DNA from 2 places in the Priestia sp. TRN 1309 genome. Region 2 is predicted to be linked to the other one. Evidence: riboswitches for the same ligand, from Rfam matches in the RefSeq annotation. Region 2 holds a riboswitch; the other holds the start of a gene.

Region 1 (11,060 bases), on a different contig from region 2:
TCACTTCTTAAAAACGCAGCATAAACGCCAATTGCCAATCACAGTGTTTGATGATTTTTGGAAATAAATAAGTAAGAAGCTGAGACAAACGTAGTTTAGTTGAAGGAAGATCCGAACGGTTTTGATTCTTGATGGAGAATCAAATTCGTTCGGATTTTTTTAATAATAGGGCAAACGTAGGTTTCACGTGTCTCAATTTCTTATTATTTTGTGGGGAAAATATCAAACAAAGAAATGTATTTTTGAAAAACTAGTGAAATTAGAAAAACATAGGAGTATAATAGCATTAAGTCATCTGATGACCTGTTAACTAAAAGAAGTAAAATGATCAGCTTGGAGGGAGCAAATGATGAAAGTATCTTTATTTGCCACATGTTTGATTGATATGTTTCAAACAAATGTAGGAAAAGCGACGGTAGAATTGTTAGAACGATTAGGATGCGAAGTGGATTTTCCAAAGAGTCAAGTATGCTGCGGGCAGCCTGCGTATAACAGCGGTTACGTAAAAGAATCAAAAGAAGCAATGAAAAATATGATAAAAGCGTTTGAGCATGCAGAGTACGTTGTATCTCCATCAGGCTCGTGTGTGACAATGTTTAAAGAGTATCCTCATCTTTTTAAAGGTGATGCTGCATGGCATGAGTCTGCCGTGAAGCTTGCTGATAAAACGTATGAGCTAACGGATTTTATTGTAAACGTTTTAAAAGTAGAAGACGTGGGAGCCAGCTTAAATGGGAAAGCCACTTATCATTCTTCCTGTCATATGACGCGTTTGCTAAACGTAAAAAAAGAACCTTTTACACTATTAAACAATGTAAAGGGTCTTGAAATGGAGAATCTTGAAAACAGTCATAACTGCTGCGGATTTGGCGGGACGTTTTCGGTTAAGATGGGGCAAATCTCTGAACAAATGGTCGATGAAAAAGTGGGCTGTATAGCTAAAACAAACGCGGAGTACTTAATTGGAGCTGACTGCGGCTGTCTTATGAATATTGGAGGAAGAATTGAACGAAAAGGACAGCCTGTAAAAGTGATGCATATCGCTGAAGTGTTAAATAGCAGAATGTAAAGAAAGGAGAATACCGAATGTCTATGAAAATAGGAAACGATCAGTTTAAAAAACGCGTCGATGACGGAGTCAATAATGCGTTTATGCGCTTTGCGGTTTCAGGTGCTCAAGAGCGCTTAAGAAGCCGTAGATTAGATGCGGCGGAAGAATTAGGGAACTGGGAAGAATGGAGAGCGCTTGGCGAAGAAATTCGTCAGCATACGCTTGAAAATTTAGATTACTATTTAGAGCAGCTCACGGATAATGTAGCTAAACGCGGAGGCCACGTTTTTTTCGCTCAAACAGCTGAAGAAGCGAATGAGTACATAAAAAATGTAGCGAGGCAAAAGCAGGCAAAGAAAGTCGTTAAATCCAAGTCAATGGTTACAGAAGAAATTCATATGAACGCTGCTTTAGAAGAACTGGGCTGTGAAGTTATTGAAACGGATTTAGGAGAATATATCCTGCAAGTAGATGATCACGATCCGCCTTCTCATATCGTAGCTCCTGCACTTCATAAAAATAAAGAACAAATTAGAGATGTATTTCAACAAAAGCTTTCTTATAAAAAAACAGAAAAACCTGAAGAACTAGCTCTTCACGCCCGGGAAATGCTGCGAAAAGAATTTTTATCAGCTGATATTGGCATCACGGGATGTAATTTTGCGATTGCAGAATCTGGGTCTATTTCACTTGTAACCAATGAAGGAAATGCAAGGTTAACAACGGCCCTTCCTAAAACGCAAATTACGGTTATGGGAATGGAACGAATTGTGCCAACGTTTGAAGAGTTTGAAGTGTTGGTAAGCCTGTTAACTAGAAGTGCAGTAGGTCAGCGGCTTACAAGTTACGTAACAGCGCTTACAGGACCTAGACTTCCAGGAGAAGTAGACGGACCGGAAGAATTTCACCTAGTGATTGTAGATAACGGACGATCTGCGATTTTAGGAACTGAGTTTCAATCTGTTTTACAGTGTATTCGCTGTGCGGCATGTGTGAATGTATGTCCCGTGTATCGCCATATTGGAGGGCATTCATATGGATCTATTTATTCAGGTCCGATTGGAGCTGTATTATCCCCTTTGCTTGGAGGCTATGAAGACTACAAAGAGCTTCCATATGCTTCAACTCTATGCGCAGCCTGTACGGATGCCTGTCCGGTCAAAATTCCGCTGCATGAGCTATTACACAAGCACCGTCAGCGAATTGTCGAGAAAGAAGGAAAAGCACCTATTTCGGAAAAGCTGGCGATGAAAGCATTTGGCTTGGGAGCCGCTTCTTCTTCTCTATATACAGTGGGCGCTAAAGTAGCACCGGCAGCTCTTACTCCTTTTATGTCAGGAAGCAGTATTTCCAAAGGGCCTGGTCCATTAAAAGCGTGGACGGAAAGCAGAGAGTTTCCGGCGCCTACAAAAGAGCGCTTACGAGATTGGTTTGATAAAAGGAGTGATGATGATGAACGGAAGCATTCAAAATAGAGACAGTTTTTTAGACAATATTGCAGCTAATCTTAAGCGAAGCAGGCGAACAAGCGGCGTAGTAAAGCCCCAATGGAAGCATGCTCCTCAGCATGAGGTCTACCGCAGCTATTCGCCAGATCAATTAAAGAAAGAGCTTGAAAACCATTGCGAACGTATTCATACTCGCTATGTAGAAACATCATCACAACACTTGCCAGCTGTCCTTGAAGAAGCCGTAGCGAACTATGGAAATGGTCTTGTGAGCACGTGGGATGATCCTAGGTTTTCCGAATATGGATTGAATCTGCTGATGGAGAAATGGGAAACAAGCAGTAGCCTTCATGTATGGAATTCTGCAAAAGGCGATGAGAATATTAAACTAGCTGAACAAGCAAATGTAGGCATCACATTCAGTGATTTGACGCTAGCGGAATCCGGCACAGTTGTTTTGTTCAGCAGCGGTGCAAAAGGACGATCGGTCAGTTTGCTGCCGGCCACTTATATTGCGATCATTCCTCAAAGCTCCATTGTCCCTCGCATGACACAAGCTGCTGAAATGATTCATGAAAAAGTAGAGCGAGGAGAAACGATTGCTTCTTGCATTAACTTTATTACGGGACCGAGCAATTCAGCTGATATTGAAATGAATCTAGTCGTTGGCGTGCATGGACCTATTCAAGCCACTTATATTGTAGTGAATGATCGATAGAGGCTTGGGAAAACGTATTTTAGCCGAAGTGAAAAACGAACCGTGAATCAAACATGTTGATTCACGGTTCGTTTTCTTTGTTATGTTGAGCATAGGTTTCATTTTGTTATGTCCCAGCCTCTTTTATTCATGCTCCTTTTTTAAATAACGGGAGAATGTGAAGAAATGTCGCATTTTGAATAAACGTGACTAATTTTAAAAAGGTAAAAAGCAAATCTTGTAGAATACTAAGTCTATAGATAAAAGGTGGGGAAATGGGAAGTGCAAAAGAAAGGAGCAATGAGCATGTCACCACACAGAGAATTAACATCTGAAGCTGCGCAAAAGCAGCAAGGTGAATTAGAGCAGCTACGAGCTATTTTTAATGACGTATTAGATGCCATTGTCGTATTTGATGAGTATTTTCAAGTTATAAATGCCAATGAATCAGCCTGCGGGCTGTTTGAAAAAACAAAGGATGAGCTATTAACGTATCAAATGAAAGATTTTCTGATGTATTTTCCGTATGACATGATTGAAGCGTACTATCCAGCGCTTTTAGAAGAAAGCTATTTCAAATATGAAGGCGCGATGACGCTTCAAAGCGGCATGATGAAACATGTTGAATTTACTTCACACAAACATAGTCACATGTCGGGCATTATTGTGTGTACATTTCGAGATATTACGCAGCACAAGATGATGGAAAATGAAAGGTTTATTAGTCATCATATGTTTATGGATGTATTTAATGAAGCGGTAGATGGAATTGTTATTTTTGATCGAACTGGTCAGCTTATCGATGCGAACCCTTCATTTTGCGAGCGATTAAATTATACAAGAGCACAGCTTTTAACTAAAACGTTAGAGGAGCTTGTAGAACCTACTTATCATTATAAAGTGAAAAAATTATGGAGAACTCTGCATCAAGAAGGAAAGACAAGCGGCGAGCTGCCGATTAAGCTCGAAAATGGAGACGTTACTTTTTTTGAATTTACCACAACGGCTAATATATACAGTCAATACTATATGTCCATTATGAGAGACGTGACGGAAAAACGGCTGATGGAGCAGCAGCTGTTGAGAAGCGAAAAAAATTTCAGGGCTATTTTTGAAAATGCGATTGAAGCCATTTTGATTTGGAAAGACGATGGGGAAATCTTAAACGCTAATCTTGCTTCGTCCCGTACTTTCGAGCTGCCGTTGAACAAATTGATTGGAAGTAATTTGTATACGTTTATCGATAAGCAAAGCTTTAGTGCATTAAAAATGCTGCAAACATTTCAAAAAGAAGGAGAAATTCGCAATCAGCTTCCTTTTTACATGCCAAATGGAGAAATCAAACAGTTGGAATTCACAGGGAAAAAAGGCATTATAGAAGGAGACCATTTAACCATTTTTCGAAACATTAGTGAACGTACAAAAATCGAACAAGAGCTTCGGAATAACGAAGAGAAATTCAGACAGATTTTTAATGGTTCGATCGATGGGTTAGTTTTATGGGACGGCAAGCGAAATATTATTGATGTGAATTCTTCTCTTTGTGATATTCTCGAACTCAGCAAAGAGGAGATTTGTGCGCATTCCATGGAGGATTTTATTTCTTCAGCGAATTTAGATGCGGTCATTGAGCATAAAGAAACAATTGAGGAAAAAGGGGAAGCTGAAGGAGAGATTACGTACGTTACGGGGAACGAAAAAGTTAAAAACATCGAATTCTCTACGAAAAAAGATATCTTGCCAGGTCTATATATGACGCTTTTAAGAGACGTAACGGAACGAAATCAAATGCAGGAGCAGATTCGGAAATCGGATACGCTTCAAGTAGTCGGACAGTTAGCAGCTGGGATTGCGCATGAAATCCGCAACCCGATGACGGCTTTAAAAGGGTTTGTTCAGCTGCTAGAAAGCAGCATTCAAGAAGATCACTCTCTTTATTTTGATATTATTAAATCCGAATTAAAAAGAATCGAAACCATTATTACAGAGTTTCTAGTACTCGCTAAGCCACAGGCCGTAAAGTTCGAAAAGAAAAATCTAGCTGCGGTTGTTAAAGAAACGATTGATTTATTAAATGCTCAAGCGCTTTTAGAAAATATTCAGTTTGAACTAAGTGTGTCCCCTCAGCTGCCAATGGTATACTGCGAGCCGAACCAAATTAAACAAGTACTAATAAATGTAATTAAAAACGCAATTGAAGTTACGTCAAACGGGGGAAGAATTTTTGTTGAAGTCTATTCTACAGAGCCGCACTACGTGACGGTCTCCATTCGAGATCAAGGAGACGGAATGCCCGAAGAGCGCATCAAGCGCTTAGGGGAACCATTTTATACGACAAAAGAAAAAGGAACGGGGCTTGGTTTGATGGTCTCATATAAAATTATCGAAGAACATAAAGGGCGAATTGAAGTGGAAAGCAAAATAGGAGAAGGAACGGCTTTCCGTGTTATTCTTCCAGCCTAAACAGAAAGGATAAGCGAGTATGTACTATGGAGAAATGAACTTATTTTCTGATTTGAAAATTTATATTGTAGCCTCGGAAAAAGGGGTTCAACATATTTGGTTTGATAGCGATGATCACAACGAGCAGCTTAAAAAACTTGTCCATGACGAGAATTATCACCTTGTGAAAGAAGCGAAGCGGCAGCTTCAGGATTATGCTGAAGGGCGCACGCTAACATTTGATGTGCCTTTGGATATAAAAGGAACAGACTTTCAAAAAGAAGTGTGGTTAACGCTTAAAGGTATACCTTATGGACAAACGTGGTCTTATAGTGATGTAGCGGAGTCTGTTAATCGCTCTAAAGCCGTAAGGGCTGTGGGACAAGCGAATCGTCGAAATCCACTGCCTATTATTTTACCTTGTCACCGTGTTATTGGTAAAAATGGAGCTTTAACAGGTTATGCAGGTTCCCAAACTCATATAAAAGAAAAACTATTAATGCTTGAAAGAAATGTAGCAAAAGGCGCTCTGGAGTTAAAATAACTATTCACCGTCTAATTTCCAGCCTTCTCCCTGCACAAAAACACCGTCAATTTGCTGAGGAGAAGGGAGGGAATTTAGTTCTTCATCTTTGGATAAATCGAATAGCTGATATTGCTGCTTGCGATTTAACGCTTTGTTTTTATCCGTTTTTTGCTCTGCACTCATTTTTACTCCTCCTTATTCAAAAAGAATCCCCTATAATATATGTAGAAAAAGCAGAGAGTACTGTTACAATTGTGTTACAAATGCAGCCAAAAAGCGCTGTTTAATAAAAAAGGTTGAGACATAACAAAATCAATGTCATCTAAAGATGAACAACTCGTATAGATGAACTGAACCGCTTGTGACACCGCAGTTGATTTCCGTGCAAGACTTCGCTTTCCGCGGGCGGCCGCTGAGCCTCCTCGTCGCTTGCGCTCCTGCGGGGTCTCACCCCTTCCGTTTTTCCCGCAGGAGTCTTCACCTTGCCCTCCAATCAACTGCTAGAAGGAACGAAACAGATAAAACGATATTTACCATCACAAAAAAACGAACCACTAATCAACATGTTGATTAGTGGTTCGTTTTGCAGTGGGGCTAAAATACTTTTGTCCCAGCCTCTTGTTATTGAGCAGATTGCAGCAAAACTTTTTGAATGGATTCAAAAGACGGGGAATGGATAACTCCATGCTCTGTAATAATGGCCGTAATCAGTTCGCTTGGCGTCACATCAAAAGCTGGATTGTACACAGAGATTCCGTCTGGAGCAATTTGCGTATCTCCAATGTGCGTTACTTCTTTAGTCGAACGTTCTTCAATAGGGATGCTGCTTCCGTCTTGAATAGATAAATCAAATGTGGACTGCGGCGCTGCTACGTAAAATGGAATACCGAATGCTTTCGCTAAAAGAGCAAGTCCATACGTTCCAATTTTGTTAGCCGTATCGCCATTTGATGCAATGCGGTCAGCACCTACAATGATCCCATTAATTCCTTTTGTTTTAATGGTATGAGCAGCCATATTATCCGTAATCAGCGTAACGTCTACTCCCGACTGCTGAAGTTCCCATGCTGTTAAGCGAGAACCTTGAAGAACGGGTCTTGTTTCACAAGCAAATACTTCAAGCGGAATATCGCGCTGCTTAGACAAGTGAAAAGGTGCTAATGCTGTTCCATAATAAGCTGTAGCAATTGAACCAGCATTACATATTGTCATGATTTTATCTTTCTTTTTAAATAAAGAAAGGGCATGATCTCCAATTCGGTAGCACGTTTCTTCATCTTCTACTTGAATTTGAATCGCTTCATGAACAACTTTTGTTTTAGCTTCATTAACGGACGAAGCGGATTCAGCGCTTTTCGCTACGCGGTCCAATGCCCAAAATAAATTGACGGCAGTCGGGCGTGAACTAGCTAAATACTGTTGATCTAGAGCTAGCTTTTTGTTAAATTCCTTGACTGAATCCGTGTCATAGCTAAGCGCAGAAAGAGCAAGACCAAAAGCCGCCGTAATGCCAATTGCAGGGGCTCCGCGTACTTTCAAGGTAGTGATAGCATCCCATACGTCTTTAATGGTTTGCAGCTTAATATATTCAACTTTGCCAGGAAGCTGCTGCTGATCTAATAAAGTAATATATGATTCATTCCATTCCACTGAGCGCGGAAGTGATAGTGTATTTGTCATGCTGATACCGATCCTTTCATTGTGTACATTATTCGTTATCGAAGTAAATGTTCAAATTCATTTGGTGAAACGTCTTGTTGGTGCAGAAGTAAATAGCGTCCAATTTTTAACGCAGTACGTTTAGCGTTAATTTTTCTTTCCTCTGAAGAAATTTCGTCTAAGTCCGCCACGTGAGCTAAGCCAATCGTACGTCGAATGATTTCACACCCTGCATATCCAACAGCATCTTGCCACGTTTGCGTTAAAATTTCATGTAACAAGCGCTCATCTTTAGCGAAAGGTTCAGTGTTTTCAGAATGCCAAAGCGCAGTAAAGGTATCTTTAAATACGTTCCATGTGTTCGTAATGTGTGCAAATAACGGTTCGCGATCTGTTTTTCGAGAAAGAGCATTTAAAAATAAATTTGCAACAAATTGGCCTAAATCGAATCCAAACGGACCGTAAAAAGCAAACTCTGGATCAATCACTTTCGTTTCTTGACTGCTAGCAAATATGCTTCCTGTATGTAAATCACCGTGAATTAGCGTTTGGGCATTTGTTAAAAATTTATATTTTAATTTTGCTGCTTGTAACTTTACATCTCCATCGTTCCACAATTCTTCTACATCAGGACGCAGCGCTTCTTCAAATTCATTTGTATCGATATCAAAAAAAGGATCTGTAAAAACTAAATCTTCCGTAATATTGCATAAGTCCGGATTGCTGTACTTGACGACTTCTTCTTTTTTATCCTGAGGCTTTAAGGCAAAATCCGACGTTTTGAATGCAATATGTCCTAGAAAAGAACCGATATGCTGTGAAAGCAGGGGATAACTTTCTCCTTGAATAAGTCCGGCGCGGGAAATCGTTAAATGAGACAGATCTTCCATGACCGTAACAGCAAGCGTTTCATCGTGGTAATACACAGCTGGTACGAGTTCAGGGGTAAATGCACCGAATTGCTTGAGCGCATTGCTTTCAATCGTGGCACGGTTCAAGGATAGAGGCCAGCTCTCGCCTACAACTTTTGCATAAGGAAGTGCTTGTTTGACGATAATGGATTTATTCGTTTGATCATTTATGATGTGAAAGACGAGATTTAAGTTGCCATCACCGATTTCACGGGCAGTCAGTGCTTCTGTGGCATCAAAGAGACCTAGCTTTTTCACAAGTTTGATTGCTGAAATTTCTGTTAAAGGCTGATACTTCTCTGTTTTTGTTGTTGACATTAGAATCCCTCCATAGTTTATTAAACTGATTTGTTTACTAAGTTAATAGGTTTAAGAATGTATGGAGGCTTTTATAATTTTAGAAAATATAAAAGCCTCTTTCGTTGGAAAGAGGCTTGATTGTAGTGTTCAAACCTCTTATCTGCCAGAAAGAATTACTTTCTGTTGGAATTAGCACCGTGCCTTTGTAAAAACATGTTTTACGGGTGTGATCCATCTTAGGATGGAATGACGGTCGGTTGCTGGGCTTCACAGGGCCAAATCCCTCAGCCAACTCTTGATAAGAGTACGATTACTTATTCAATTTTGATTTGTTTGAAAATTTTATGTTATCTGGTGAAAATCGTATCATGCAAAAAAACGGCTGTCAATACATAATTAATAAAATTCTGTGCGGCGATCTGTAAAGACAGGAATTTGTTTACGAATTTCTTTTACAAGTTCCAGGTTAACGTCGGCACTTAAAAGTTCTTCGCTATCGCCAGCTTCAGCGATTATTTCTCCCCACGGATCGATGACTAAGGAATGTCCGGCAAATATGTTATTAGGATCTTGGCCTACACGATTACACGCGATTACATAGCATTGATTTTCGATTGCGCGGCTAATGAGCAGTGCTTTCCAATGGGCAAGTCTTGGAGCCGGCCACTGAGCAACAACAAATAAGACTTCTGCTCCGCTGCTAGTATGCACGCGAATCCATTCTGGAAAACGAATATCGTAACAAATAACTCCTGCGCATAAAGACTGTTCAAGTGTAAAAAGATTTTTTGCTGTTCCTGCTTCTAGATAGAGGTGCTCATCCATTAATTTAAATAAGTGCAGCTTACTGTATTGTGACACTTCACGACCTTTTCGGTCGAAAATATACATCGTATTTGTGACGCCTTGCTCTGTTTTTTTCGCGATCGAACCTGCCACAATATTTACTTCGTTCGTTTTAGCAAATTGAGAGATTAATTGCTTGGCCTGCTGTCCTTCATCATCGGCAATTTCGTCTAGCCGCGTCAAATCATAAGCTGTATCCCATAGCTCAGGAAGCACAAGGATGTCAGGGTTTTCTTTTAGAGCTTCCGTCATTTTTTGTTGAATATATTTTCGGTTTTTAGTTGGGTTTCCAAACGCAATATCAAGCTGCAAACACGTGATTTTTACACTCACTTTATCATCCGTCCTTTTTTTAGTAGTTGAAAAAAATGACTTTACAAGTTGAGTATTACAATATATTATTTGTGACTAGAATTTCAAGAATTTTTTGAGAAGGTGTGCGATGATGAAACAATTTGAGCAATCGGAACTATTAAAAAGTTTACCAAAACAATTTTTTGCATCACTTGTAGGCAAGGTAGGAAAAGTAATGGCCCAAGGGCACGACGTTATTAACTTAGGGCAGGGAAATCCTGATCAGCCTACTCCTTCACATATTGTAGAAACACTCCAAAAAGCAAGTGCTAATCCTATGCATCATAAATATTCTCCATTTCGGGGGCACCAGTTTTTGAAAGAGGCCGTTGCGACTTTTTATAAACGAGAATATGGCGTTGATGTGGATCCTGAAAAAGAAGTAGCTATTTTGTTTGGCGGGAAGGGTGGACTTGTTGAAATCCCGCAGTGCTTATTAAACCCTGGAGATACGGTGCTGGTTCCGGATCCTGGATATCCTGATTACTGGTCTGGAGTAGAGCTTGCAAAAGCAAAGATGGAAGTGATGCCGCTCACGGCTGAAAATCATTTTCTGCCCGTATACGAAGAGATAGGTGAACGTGCTAAAGAACAGGCAAAGCTCATGTTTTTAAACTATCCGAATAATCCTACCGGTGCAGTGGCAACGGCAGAATTTTTTGAAGACACCGTGGCGTTTGCTGCCAAGCACGATATTTGTGTCGTACACGACTTTGCCTACGGAGCCATTGGATTTGATGGTAAAAAGCCAATCAGCTTTTTACAGACTCCTGGTGCAAAAGAGACGGGAATTGAAATTTATACTCTTTCTAAAACGTATAACATG
Region 2 (11,060 bases):
TATGATAATGTATGTAAAGAAGTGGAAGAAGGTGAGTGCCTATATAACTATGTGGAAAATCAAAGAAGTAGTAGTCAACGACTGAAAGTAAACCTTAGCGGAAGAAAGTAGGCTAGTTATATAAAGAATGGAGGAAAAAAATGAAAGATGGAACAATTCTTCATAAACAGCGTTTCCCATCATCAAATCCTCGCGTGACGCTGTGGGTGATTACATATGCATGTCAAGGGCTTAAGATTAAAGGAATGCTTGCAGAGCCAAAAGAAAAAGGAATGTATGACGGCTTTTTATACTTAAGAGGAGGTATTAAGAACGTAGGAACGGTTCGCCCTGCTCGACTCATTCAATTTGCTTCACAAGGTTTTATTGTGATGGCTCCGTTCTATAGGGGAAATCAAGGAGGCGAAGGAAACGAAGATTTTGCAGGAGATGATCGTTACGATGCTTTTGCTGCTTACGATTTACTGAAGCAGCTCCCTAACGTCCACCATGACCGCATTCATATTTTTGGGTTTTCACGAGGGGGAGTGATGGCTTTACTCACAGCCATTGAAAAAAAAGACAGCCGTTCTCTTGTGCTATGGGGAGGCGTCACGGATATGGTGCTGACATATGAAGAAAGAGAAGATTTAAGAAGAATGATGAAGCGGGTGATTGGAGGAACTCCTTCTAAATATCCTGAAAGATACGAATGGAGGACACCTTTGCATCGTGCTCATCTCGTCGAGCCGCCGGTCTTGCTTATTCATGGTTTAGAAGATAAAAACGTCTCAATTGATCATTCCTATCAGCTCGAATCTAAACTAAAGAAGTCCAATAAAAAAGTTACCAGCTGGTATTTTGAAAACTTTCCACATGCTTTTCCACCAAAAGAAAACCGAGAAACGGTAAAGAAGTTAACGAAGTGGATGAAAGCGCAATAAAAGATATGCTACGATAGAAAAAACAAGTAGAATAACAGTGAGGAGTGAGAGAAAATGGGGATGCCGCTAGAATTAAATACAATGATTGTGACAAAAGGCAACGAAAAGCGTGTAACAGATAACATTTTTCAAGTTGAGAAAAAAGGATATCGTTTGTATCCGTTGGATATTCCATTAAACATTCACAAAACGAAAAATGGAGAATGTATTGGAACTGCTGTTGTGCGTAAGGTAGAAATGGAGCAGGAAAAAACCATTGTCACATATGAACTGACAAAATTACATTCGACTAACTAAAAAACCGATCGTCTATAAGACGATCGGTTTTTTATTAGACTCTAGGTCCGCCTAATGTTGAAATGTCCGATGCTACATCATTAAAACGCTTGAAGTTCGCTTTGAATTTAGCGGCAAGTTCAGTTGCTTTTTGGTTATAAGCTGTTGCATCGTTCCATGCTTTAGAAGGCTGAAGCACTTCATCAGGAACTCCGGGAACATGAGTTGGAATCGATAAACCAAAAATAGCATCTGTTACTGTTTCGGTATTAGCTAGTTCTCCTTCAAGAGCTGCTTGAACCATAGCTCGAGTGTAACTTAACTTCATTCGTTCACCCACGCCGTATTCACCGCCGGTCCATCCAGTGTTTACAAGGTAGACATTTACGTTATGTTCATCGATTTTCTTTCCTAGCATTTCTGCATAAGTTGTTGGAGCAAGAGGTAAGAAAGGCTCACCAAAGCATGTAGAGAAAGTAGCCTGTGGCGATGTTACGCCGCGCTCTGTTCCAGCTAACTTACTAGTGTATCCGCTCAGAAAATGGTACATCGCTTGTTCTTTTGTAAGCTTGCTGATTGGAGGTAAGACGCCGAAGGCATCAGCAGTTAAAAAGACAATAGCTGTAGGGTGCCCAGCAACGCTTGGCAATACCGTATTATCAATAGAGTCAATTGAATAAGCGGCACGAGTATTCTCTGTTAAACTATTATCATTGTAATCTGCTACTTTCGTATTTTGATTCAACACTACATTTTCCAGTACTGCGCCGAAGCGAATTGCATTAAAAATTTGCGGTTCTTTTTCTTCGGAAAGCTGAATGCACTTCGCGTAGCAGCCCCCTTCAATATTAAATACACCAGAGCTTGACCAACCGTGCTCGTCATCTCCGATTAAACGACGGTTTGCATCAGCAGAAAGCGTTGTTTTACCCGTTCCAGATAAACCAAAGAATAATGCAACGTCACCTTCTTCTCCTACGTTAGCAGAACAGTGCATGGATAGAATATTGTTTTGAGGAAGCAAGAAGTTCATCACTGAAAAAATAGATTTTTTCATTTCACCAGCGTATTCAGTTCCTCCAATTAGCACAATGCGTCGCTCTAATGAAAGAATAATGAAGGTTTCAGAATTCGTCCCGTCTGTTTCAGGATCAGCTTTGAACGTTGGAGCTGCTACAATTGTAAACGGCTTCACATCATCATTTGTTTTTTGTTCAGCTGAAGGGCGAATGAATAACTGCTGAGCGAATAGGTTGTGCCATGCAAATTCATTAACTACTTGAATTGGTAACTGATACTTTTTATCAGCTCCAGCATATCCATTAAAAACAAAAAGTTCATCCTGCTTCTTTAAGTGGGTTAAGACTTTTTTGTATAGCGCATCGAATCGCTGAGCAGAAATTGGCTGATTGACGGGTCCCCATTCAACCGTTTTTGAAGATACAGCATCGCTTACAATAAATTTATCCAAAGGAGAGCGACCTGTATATTTTCCGGTTTCGACTGACACAGCACCTGTAGAAGTCAGCGTTCCTTCGCGTCGAGCTAGAATTTTTTCAACAAGTTGTGGAACAGATAATTGGTGTTTTGTTGTTTTTAATTGAAGCAAACCATTTAATTCGATAGACATATCAACAGTACTCATGTGCACTACCTTCCTTTTTAGCTATTATTTATTCATTAATGTTTGAAATTTATAATTAGTATAACACATTTATTTAATTATTCTATACTATTTAACTAAAAATGTTTGTGTATTATAAAAAAATGTACGTTATACCTATTTTAGACACATGTATATGTGCTAGAAGCGAAAAAAGTGAAGCTATTTCAAGTGAAAGCCTTTTTTTGGTCTGTCTTGTTAACCAAACTTCGTGATCATTCTTAATAAGGTATACTATTTTTAAATTTGAGTATGTTACATTAAAACAGATTCAAACATAAAGAGATGATTTCCATTTGAATGTTGTTGACAGTGAAGCGCTTTTTCATGTATTATATGTCCTTGAACGGATACTCTCTTATCCCGAGCTGGTGGAGGGACAGGCCCTGTGAAACCCAGCAACCATCGTCATTTTTTTGTGTAGACGATAAGGTGCTAACCTGATGCAAGGGCACAACCTTGATCGATAAGAGTGAAAGGCTTATGTAGAATTTGATACCTTTCCTCGATACAAGGAAAGGTTTTTTTATATTTTTTAACGTGTAATGAAAATAAGGGAATGAGTACCGTATCACAATGTATCGTATTTATAAGGAGGAAAACTGATGTCAACACAACGTCGTCTGTTCACGTCAGAATCTGTTACAGAGGGACATCCCGATAAAATTTGTGACCAAATTTCTGACTCAATTCTTGATGCTATCCTAGCAAAGGATCCAAATGCTCGTGTTGCTTGTGAAACAAGCGTAACAACTGGTTTAGTTTTAGTAAGCGGTGAAATTACAACTTCTACTTACGTGGATATTCCTAAAACAGTTCGTGAAACAATTAAAGGAATTGGCTATACTCGTGCAAAATACGGATTTGATGCTGAAACTTGTGCAGTATTAACATCTATCGACGAGCAGTCAGCTGATATCGCTGCTGGTGTAGACCAAGCGTTAGAAGCACGTGAAGGTCAAATGTCCGATGAAGAAATCGAAGCAATCGGAGCTGGAGACCAAGGGTTAATGTTTGGTTATGCATGTAACGAAACAAAAGAATTAATGCCTCTTCCAATTTCATTAGCTCATAAACTTGCTCGCCGTCTAACAGAAGTACGTAAAGAAGAAATTCTTCCTTACCTTCGCCCGGATGGTAAAACACAAGTAACAGTTGAATATGATGAAAACAACAAACCTGTTCGCATCGATACAATTGTTATTTCAACTCAGCATCACCCAGAAGTAACGTTAGAGCAAATTCAACGTAACTTAAAAGAATATGTAATTAATCCAGTTGTTCCAAATGAGTTAATTGATGAAAATACAAAGTATTTCATTAACCCAACAGGACGTTTCGTAATCGGCGGCCCTCAAGGAGATGCTGGTTTAACTGGTCGTAAAATTATCGTTGATACTTACGGCGGATATGCTCGTCACGGCGGCGGTGCATTCTCTGGTAAGGACGCAACAAAAGTAGACCGTTCAGCAGCTTATGCAGCTCGTTATGTTGCGAAAAACATTGTAGCAGCTGATCTTGCTGATAAATGTGAAGTACAACTAGCATATGCAATTGGTGTTGCACAGCCAGTATCTATTTCAATTGATACATTCGGTACAGGAAAAGTTTCTGAAGAAGTACTAGTAGATGTAGTACGCAAAAACTTTGACCTACGTCCAGCAGGCATCATTAAAATGCTTGATTTACGTCGCCCAATTTATAAGCAAACAGCAGCTTACGGTCACTTTGGTCGTACAGATGTGGAGCTTCCTTGGGAGTTCACAGACAAAGCTGAAGCATTAAAAACTCAAGCTTTAGCTAAATAATAAAAAAAATCTCCGTGAAAACGGAGATTTTTTTTATGCCCATTGAATACCTTCAGCAGATTTTTCTACGACATCTTCATATTCTGAAAGCAAATGCTGAAAAATGGCGTCCCATGATTGAGTAAGAGCATAGTGTCTCGCTGCATGGCCAAAGTGAAGCCGCTGGTGCAAATCATCAAGTAAACCTGTAATAGCCGAACTGAATTCTTCTAAGGAGTGAGGTTTGCAAAGGTAGCCGTTTCGCCCGTGCTGAACCATCTGTTTAACTCCTCCTGCATTTGCTGCCACCACGGGAGTTCCAGAAGCAAGAGACTCCAGTACGACATTTCCGAACGTTTCTGTTTCTGAAGGGAAAACAAACAAATCAGATGAAGAATAGATATGAGCAAGTTGCTTACCTTCAAGAAAGCCTGTAAATGTCATATGCTCAGATGCTTGCTGTTGCATTTGTTCTTTTAAAGGACCATCTCCCACAATAAGCCAGTGAACTTGGTGGCGGATATGATCAGGTAAAGATCGGGCAATTTTTAGTAAAAAATCAGCGTTCTTTTCTTTAGCTAACCTTCCTACATACGTTAAGATGTAGGGTTTTTTTATATTATATTTAATACGAATATCAAAGCGGTCATAGTGGGGATGGAACAATTTGTGATTTACCCCTCGCGACCAAATAGCTACGTTGTGAAACCCTTGTTTTTCTAGCTGCTGTTTGGTCACTTCGGAGGGAGCGAATAATTTTTGTACAGGTTTATAAAACCATTTCATATATTTTTGCAGTGGTACACGCATTTTTTCAAGTTCATAGTGAGATAAATAATCATCAAAATTGGTATGATAAGAGCCGACAAGAGGAATACCTAATCTTTTTCCGTAATAGGAGCCGCAAAGCCCCATTGTAAAAGGAGTGGCCAAATGAATAAGAGAAGGGTTGAATTCCTGCAGCTGCTTTTTAATTTTTAGAACGTTTGGCAATGAAAAGCGGCTGTTTGGATAAAGGAAAAACGGCATGCTAGGCGAGCGGTGAACATACGGTGAAAACGACCGATTATGAGCAAATTCAGGAGCAAATACCTGGATGGGAATTTGCTTTGATTTGACATACTGAGTAAATTGATAAAGTGTTTTAGCAGCTCCGTTAACTTCCGGAGCAAATGTATCTGTAAATAAAGCAATTCTCATGAGTACTCCTCCTATCAATTAGACTAAAAATATGTTCAGTGAAACAGCACCTGAAAAGATGCCGAGTATCAGGCCTACCATGACATCCGTCGGATAGTGCAGACCGAGATAAATTCTTGAAATGCCTACCGTTACTGCAAGCGGCAAAAGAACGGCAGCGAAGGCTGGGTAAGTAATCATCAGAGGGGTAACTAACGAAAAAATAGCCGTTGTATGCCCCGATGGAAATGAATGATCTTTTAATGGATTTTCTAATACTTTTGTATGCTTTAGTTGAATATAAGGCCGTTGTCTCGGATATAGCTTCTTAGCAATGGCAACAGGAATATGGCTAACGGCTAGAGAAAAGGCACAGGCGTAAGCGACGGATGAAGGATGCAGAAATAGCAGCAAGCACGCTATCACAATGGTAAACGTGGCTCCGCCGGCATGAGTTAGTAAACGTAAAAATCTATTTAAGTGCTTTCGATCAAAATGTTGATTTACACTTTTGAATAATCGGCATTCGGCATCGTATACATACTGAATTAACTTGGCTTTCATAGAGTCGCTCCCTTTTTAATAAATACGTCTTTATTATTCAGTTTAATCTTTAATTGTGGAGGCAGTACTAAAACGATGTAAATTAATATGGAAATTTCTTTACAATTGTGGAGAGAATAGAACATGATTAGAGAGTTTGTGGAGATACTAAAAAAATTCCCTCAGTATGACTTTCTGAGGGAACGTTTCCTTTATAATGAAGAATCAGATTTCTTAATAGACTTATAATACTGCCCTTTTTCTACATATTCTGTACGAATGCGCTGCATATCTTTTAAATCCTCCTCAGTCAGAGTGCGGATTACTTTAGCAGGTCGACCGAGTGCGAGAGTATTAGGTGGTATTTTTTTACCGGGAGGCACTAAACTTCCTGCACCGATAAAAGCACCTTCACCAATTTCCGCACCGTCTAAAATAATAGAGCCCATGCCAATGAGCGCGCGTTTGCGGATGATGGAGCTGTGTAAAATAACTTGATGTCCTACTGTCACATCATCCTCAATAAGCAAAGGAGCATTTGGGCTTTGATGGAGTGTTGATTGATCTTGTATATTTACTCGTTTCCCGATAATAGTAGGCGAAACATCTCCTCTAATAACGGTGTTAAACCAAATGCTGCTTTCTTCACCAATGGTGACATCTCCAGTAATCGTGACATAGTCTGCGAGGAAGCAGCTGGGTGCAATATTAGGCATTTTTTCTTTATACGGATAAATCATCAAATCATCTCCCTTTATTAGTTGAAAAAAAGTAGTAAATCTTCTAATGTAAGTGTACAAAGGTTTTTAAAGCAGGTAAACAAAAAAAGGAAGAAGGAGTAACTCAAATGCATAAATGGGAAGCAGTAAATCCAAAAGGCGTTATTGTCATGGTCCATGGAGCAGCGGAGCATCACGGGCGCTATCGCTGGCTGATTGAGATGTGGCGTTCGGTTGGAATGCACGTAATCATGGGAGACCTTCCTGGCCAAGGCTTAACAACGAGAAGAAGAGGACATATCCTATCCTTTGATGAATATGTATATGAAGTGGAAGAATGGGTACGTGAAGCGCAAAAATATGATTTGCCTATTTTCCTGTTAGGACATAGTATGGGAGGACTGGCGGTTATTCGTACGCTGCAGACAAAAAATCTTCCTATATGGGGTGCGATCCTTTCCTCACCTTGTCTAGGATTAAAAGAGCAAGTACCAGCTTACTTAGATATGTTATCTAAAGGATTAAATAAAGTCATGCCGAACAAACTTTTTGATTTGGGTCTTACTGTTGAAAAAGCAACAAGAAACCAAGAAGTTCGAGATGAAGATGAAAACGACTCACTGTACGTTACAAAAGTTTCTGTAAGATGGTACCGAGAATTGATTCAAGCTGTTAACTTAGCTTTTAAAGATATCGATCGTTTGCCGGATGTTCCGCTTCTTGTGATGCAGGCAGGAGAAGATAAAATTATTGAAAAGCTGATTGTTAGACAGTGGTTTGATGAAATAGAGCTAAGTGAAAAAATCTACAAAGAATGGTCTCAGCTGTATCACGAAATCTTTAATGAGCCTGAAAGAGAATACGTTTTTACATACGCGAAAAGCTTTGTTGATCTTCACATTTAATGAGTGCTGTCAGAAATTGAGGTGAAAATAAATGAAGATTCCGTCTCGTCCTATTTCATTAATGAGAAAAATTTATCGAGAAGTGTTTCCCGTCGTTCATCATGAGCTTAACCATTGGCGGGAAAGGGCAAAAGAGATTCCTAATAAAGAATTACGCACTCAAGCATTGGCAAGTATCGATACAAAAACTTTTCATTGTGAAGGAGGCGGCATCCTATCGATTTTAGCGAAAGAAAACATGATTGAATGCGTAAAATTTATCGTTGCCTACCAAACAATCAGCGATTACTTAGATAACTTATGTGACCGCAGCAATTCGCTCGATCCTAAAGATTTTGCAGCCTTACATGAATCGATGCCAGATGCGTTGACTCCTCATGCACCTCTTGGGGATTACTATCGTTTTCGAACGGACAAAGACGATGGAGGATATTTAGCGGAACTTGTCCAGACTTGTCAGCAGTCCTTGCGAAAAGCCTGTAATTACCATATCGTCTCTTCACATTTATTAGAACTAGCTACTTATTATTGTGATTTGCAAATACATAAGCATGTTGAAATCAAGGAAAGAGTTCCACGATTAGAGAATTGGTTTGATGCTCACCGGCACAGTGTTCCTGAAATGGAGTGGTATGAATTTTCAGCGTGCTCTGGTTCAACGTTAGGCATTTTTTGTTTGGCTGCTTACAGTTTTCAAGAAGAGATGACCAAAGAAATGACGGAGAAAATAAAAGCGGGATATTTTCCTTATATTCAAGGTTTACATATTTTACTCGATTATTTAATTGACCAAGAAGAAGATAAAGCAGGAGGAGATTTGAACTTTTGTTTTTATTATCCTCACTATCAGCAAATGATGGACCGCTTTTTGCATTTTGTTGTAAAAGCGGACGAATATGCTAAAAAACTGCCGGATTATCACTTTCACTGCTTTATCTATAAGGGACTCCTGGGCGTTTATTTGTCCGATCAAAAAGTGAGGGCACAAAAACATGTTCATGTGAATGCACGTCGATTAATCAAAGCGGGGGGAGCACTCAGCTACTTTTTCTATATCAACGGACGCTTGTACCGAATGTTAAAAAGATAAGCCATATGCGGCTTATCTTTTTTCAATAGCAATGATGAACGGAGGATTGTTTTGCTGATTCATGAAGCGATATTGTAAAACATGGACGTCTTTTTGATCCAGATTTTGGACGTACGTTAGTAAATCGTCTCTTTCTTGTTTCCCTTGTTCGTGTCCGTGATAAATAACGAGCACAATCACTCCTTCAGGTGCTAGCAAATCAAGTAACTGCTCAATTGCAGAAATTGTTGTTTCAGAAGTGGTGACGATGTCTTTATCTCCACCTGGTAAATAACCTAAATTAAAGACAGCGCCCGTCACTCGTCCATTAATAGAGTGGGGAAGCATGCTTATATTGCTATGGCTTTCTTGGATAAGCGTGACTCGTTTTTCTACATGATGTTCTGTCAATCGCTGCTGAGTTGCTTGAATGGCTTGGGGCTGAATGTCAAATCCATATACATGACCTGTATCTCCGACTAAGTTGGCTAAGAACAATGTATCATGTCCATTTCCTGCTGTAGCATCAATCGCGACATCTCCTTCGGCCACAGCATTAGTGAGCAACGTGCGGGCAAAAGGCAGGATACGTTCTATTTTCATCTTTCCATCAACTCTTTTTCGTAATATTTTCCTTGATAGCTTTGGCGACGTTCGAGCTCTTGATCAATGGCATTTAATACGCTCCACTTATTTACGCTCCACATCGGTCCGATCATGAGGTCTATCGGTCCATCACCGGTAATACGATGAACAATCATCTCAGAAGGGATTACTTCGAGCTGATCGCATACAAGCTTTACATATTCTTCAAATGAAAGAAATTCAACAAGGCCCTTTTCATACTGTTTGACCATAGGAGTTCCTTTTAGTAAATGAAGCAGATGAATCTTAATTCCTTGAACGTCTAATTTTGCTACTTGCCGTACCGTTTCCATCATCATCTCAGGTGTTTCTAAAGGCAAACCATTAATGATGTGAGAACAAACGCGAATACCGTGTTTTCGAAGCTTTGCTACACCATCTACATAGCATTGATGATCGTGTGCCCGGTTGATAAGCAGTGAAGTTCGTTCATGAACAGTTTGCAGTCCAAGTTCTACCCATAGATAAGTTCGTTCATTTAATTCAGCCAAGTACTCCACCACATCGTCGGGGAGACAGTCAGGGCGCGTGGCGATAGAAAGCCCAACAACTCCGGGAAGCTTTAAGACCGCTTCATATTTTTCACGAAGCTCCTCAACAGGAGCGTGAGTGTTAGTGAATGCTTGAAAGTAAGCAACGTATTTTCCGTCTTTCCATTTATGATGCATTTTTTCACGGATTTCGTTAAATTGTGTCACAAGATCATCCGCTCTGTTTCCAGCGAAATCTCCTGAACCGGCAGCGCTGCAAAACGTACAGCCGCCGTGAGCTACCGTGCCGTCTCTGTTTGGACAATCAAATCCTCCATCTAAGGCTACTTTAAATACCTTATGGCCAAAGTGGTTACGTAAGTGGTAATTCCAGGTATGATAACGTTTGTTTTCAGATTTATACGGAAATGGGTTTGTCTGATTCAAATCAGCAACCTCCTTTTTACATGCAATATACATCAACAAATTGTATCAAAAACGTGAAAAAGTGCCAAACAAATTTAAGGATGCTTATATTTAACAGGTTCTTCTTGTCGTAAAGGAGAGTAAAGTTGCGCAAAATAAGACAGAAATGAACGAATAGGAGGAATAGACAATGACAACTCGTCAAGCAGTGGATCAACTTATGCAGCAGTGTGAAGATGCTATTCGCTTTGGACAAGGTCAGTTACAGGAAGGCATGAAACAAGAACATTACAATGACACTGAATATACAAAAGCACAGGAAAAATTAGAAAATGCTTATAAAGAAATTGAAGAGTTTTCTCACAGTGCAAATGCACAGCAAAGAGAGCAGCTATATCGCATGCGCCTGCAAGTTCAGCAGCTGCAAAGTAAATTGATTACAACTCAGCATTAAG

What was found. A riboswitch is a leader RNA that binds a small molecule or an ion and turns the genes downstream of it on or off. The one in region 2 is predicted to bind S-adenosylmethionine.
Region 1: another riboswitch for S-adenosylmethionine. It lies ahead of mtnK (S-methyl-5-thioribose kinase); the one in region 2 lies ahead of metK (methionine adenosyltransferase).

Annotation. Positions count from the first base shown of each region.
Region 1 covers NZ_JBOZGM010000003.1:156,191-167,250, reverse strand. Annotated here, with positions in the region: gene nadE (ammonia-dependent NAD(+) synthetase) at 1-67, shown strand, start outside; gene ACRPLQ_RS13145 ((Fe-S)-binding protein) at 350-1,069, shown strand; gene ACRPLQ_RS13140 (LutB/LldF family L-lactate oxidation iron-sulfur protein) at 1,087-2,526, shown strand; gene ACRPLQ_RS13135 (LutC/YkgG family protein) at 2,504-3,217, shown strand; gene ACRPLQ_RS13130 (PAS domain S-box protein) at 3,479-5,659, shown strand; gene ACRPLQ_RS13125 (methylated-DNA--[protein]-cysteine S-methyltransferase) at 5,679-6,182, shown strand; gene ACRPLQ_RS13120 (hypothetical protein) at 6,183-6,347, opposite strand; gene ACRPLQ_RS13115 (hypothetical protein) at 6,422-6,661, opposite strand; gene mtnA (S-methyl-5-thioribose-1-phosphate isomerase) at 6,786-7,844, opposite strand; gene mtnK (S-methyl-5-thioribose kinase) at 7,880-9,052, opposite strand; SAM riboswitch class I at 9,188-9,339, opposite strand; gene ACRPLQ_RS13100 (carbon-nitrogen family hydrolase) at 9,431-10,213, opposite strand; gene ACRPLQ_RS13095 (pyridoxal phosphate-dependent aminotransferase) at 10,326-11,060, shown strand, end outside.
Region 2 covers NZ_JBOZGM010000009.1:35,493-46,552, forward strand. Annotated here, with positions in the region: gene ACRPLQ_RS24545 (alpha/beta hydrolase family protein) at 141-923, shown strand; gene ACRPLQ_RS24550 (DUF2584 domain-containing protein) at 978-1,220, shown strand; gene pckA (phosphoenolpyruvate carboxykinase (ATP)) at 1,255-2,844, opposite strand; SAM riboswitch class I at 3,218-3,335, shown strand; gene metK (methionine adenosyltransferase) at 3,468-4,670, shown strand; gene ACRPLQ_RS24565 (glycosyltransferase family 4 protein) at 4,704-5,849, opposite strand; gene ACRPLQ_RS24570 (phosphatase PAP2 family protein) at 5,868-6,392, opposite strand; gene ACRPLQ_RS24575 (gamma carbonic anhydrase) at 6,584-7,111, opposite strand; gene ACRPLQ_RS24580 (alpha/beta fold hydrolase) at 7,219-7,995, shown strand; gene ACRPLQ_RS24585 (tetraprenyl-beta-curcumene synthase family protein) at 8,027-9,085, shown strand; gene ACRPLQ_RS24590 (class I SAM-dependent methyltransferase) at 9,098-9,667, opposite strand; gene ACRPLQ_RS24595 (TIGR01212 family radical SAM protein) at 9,664-10,626, opposite strand; gene ACRPLQ_RS24600 (YtzC family protein) at 10,796-11,059, shown strand.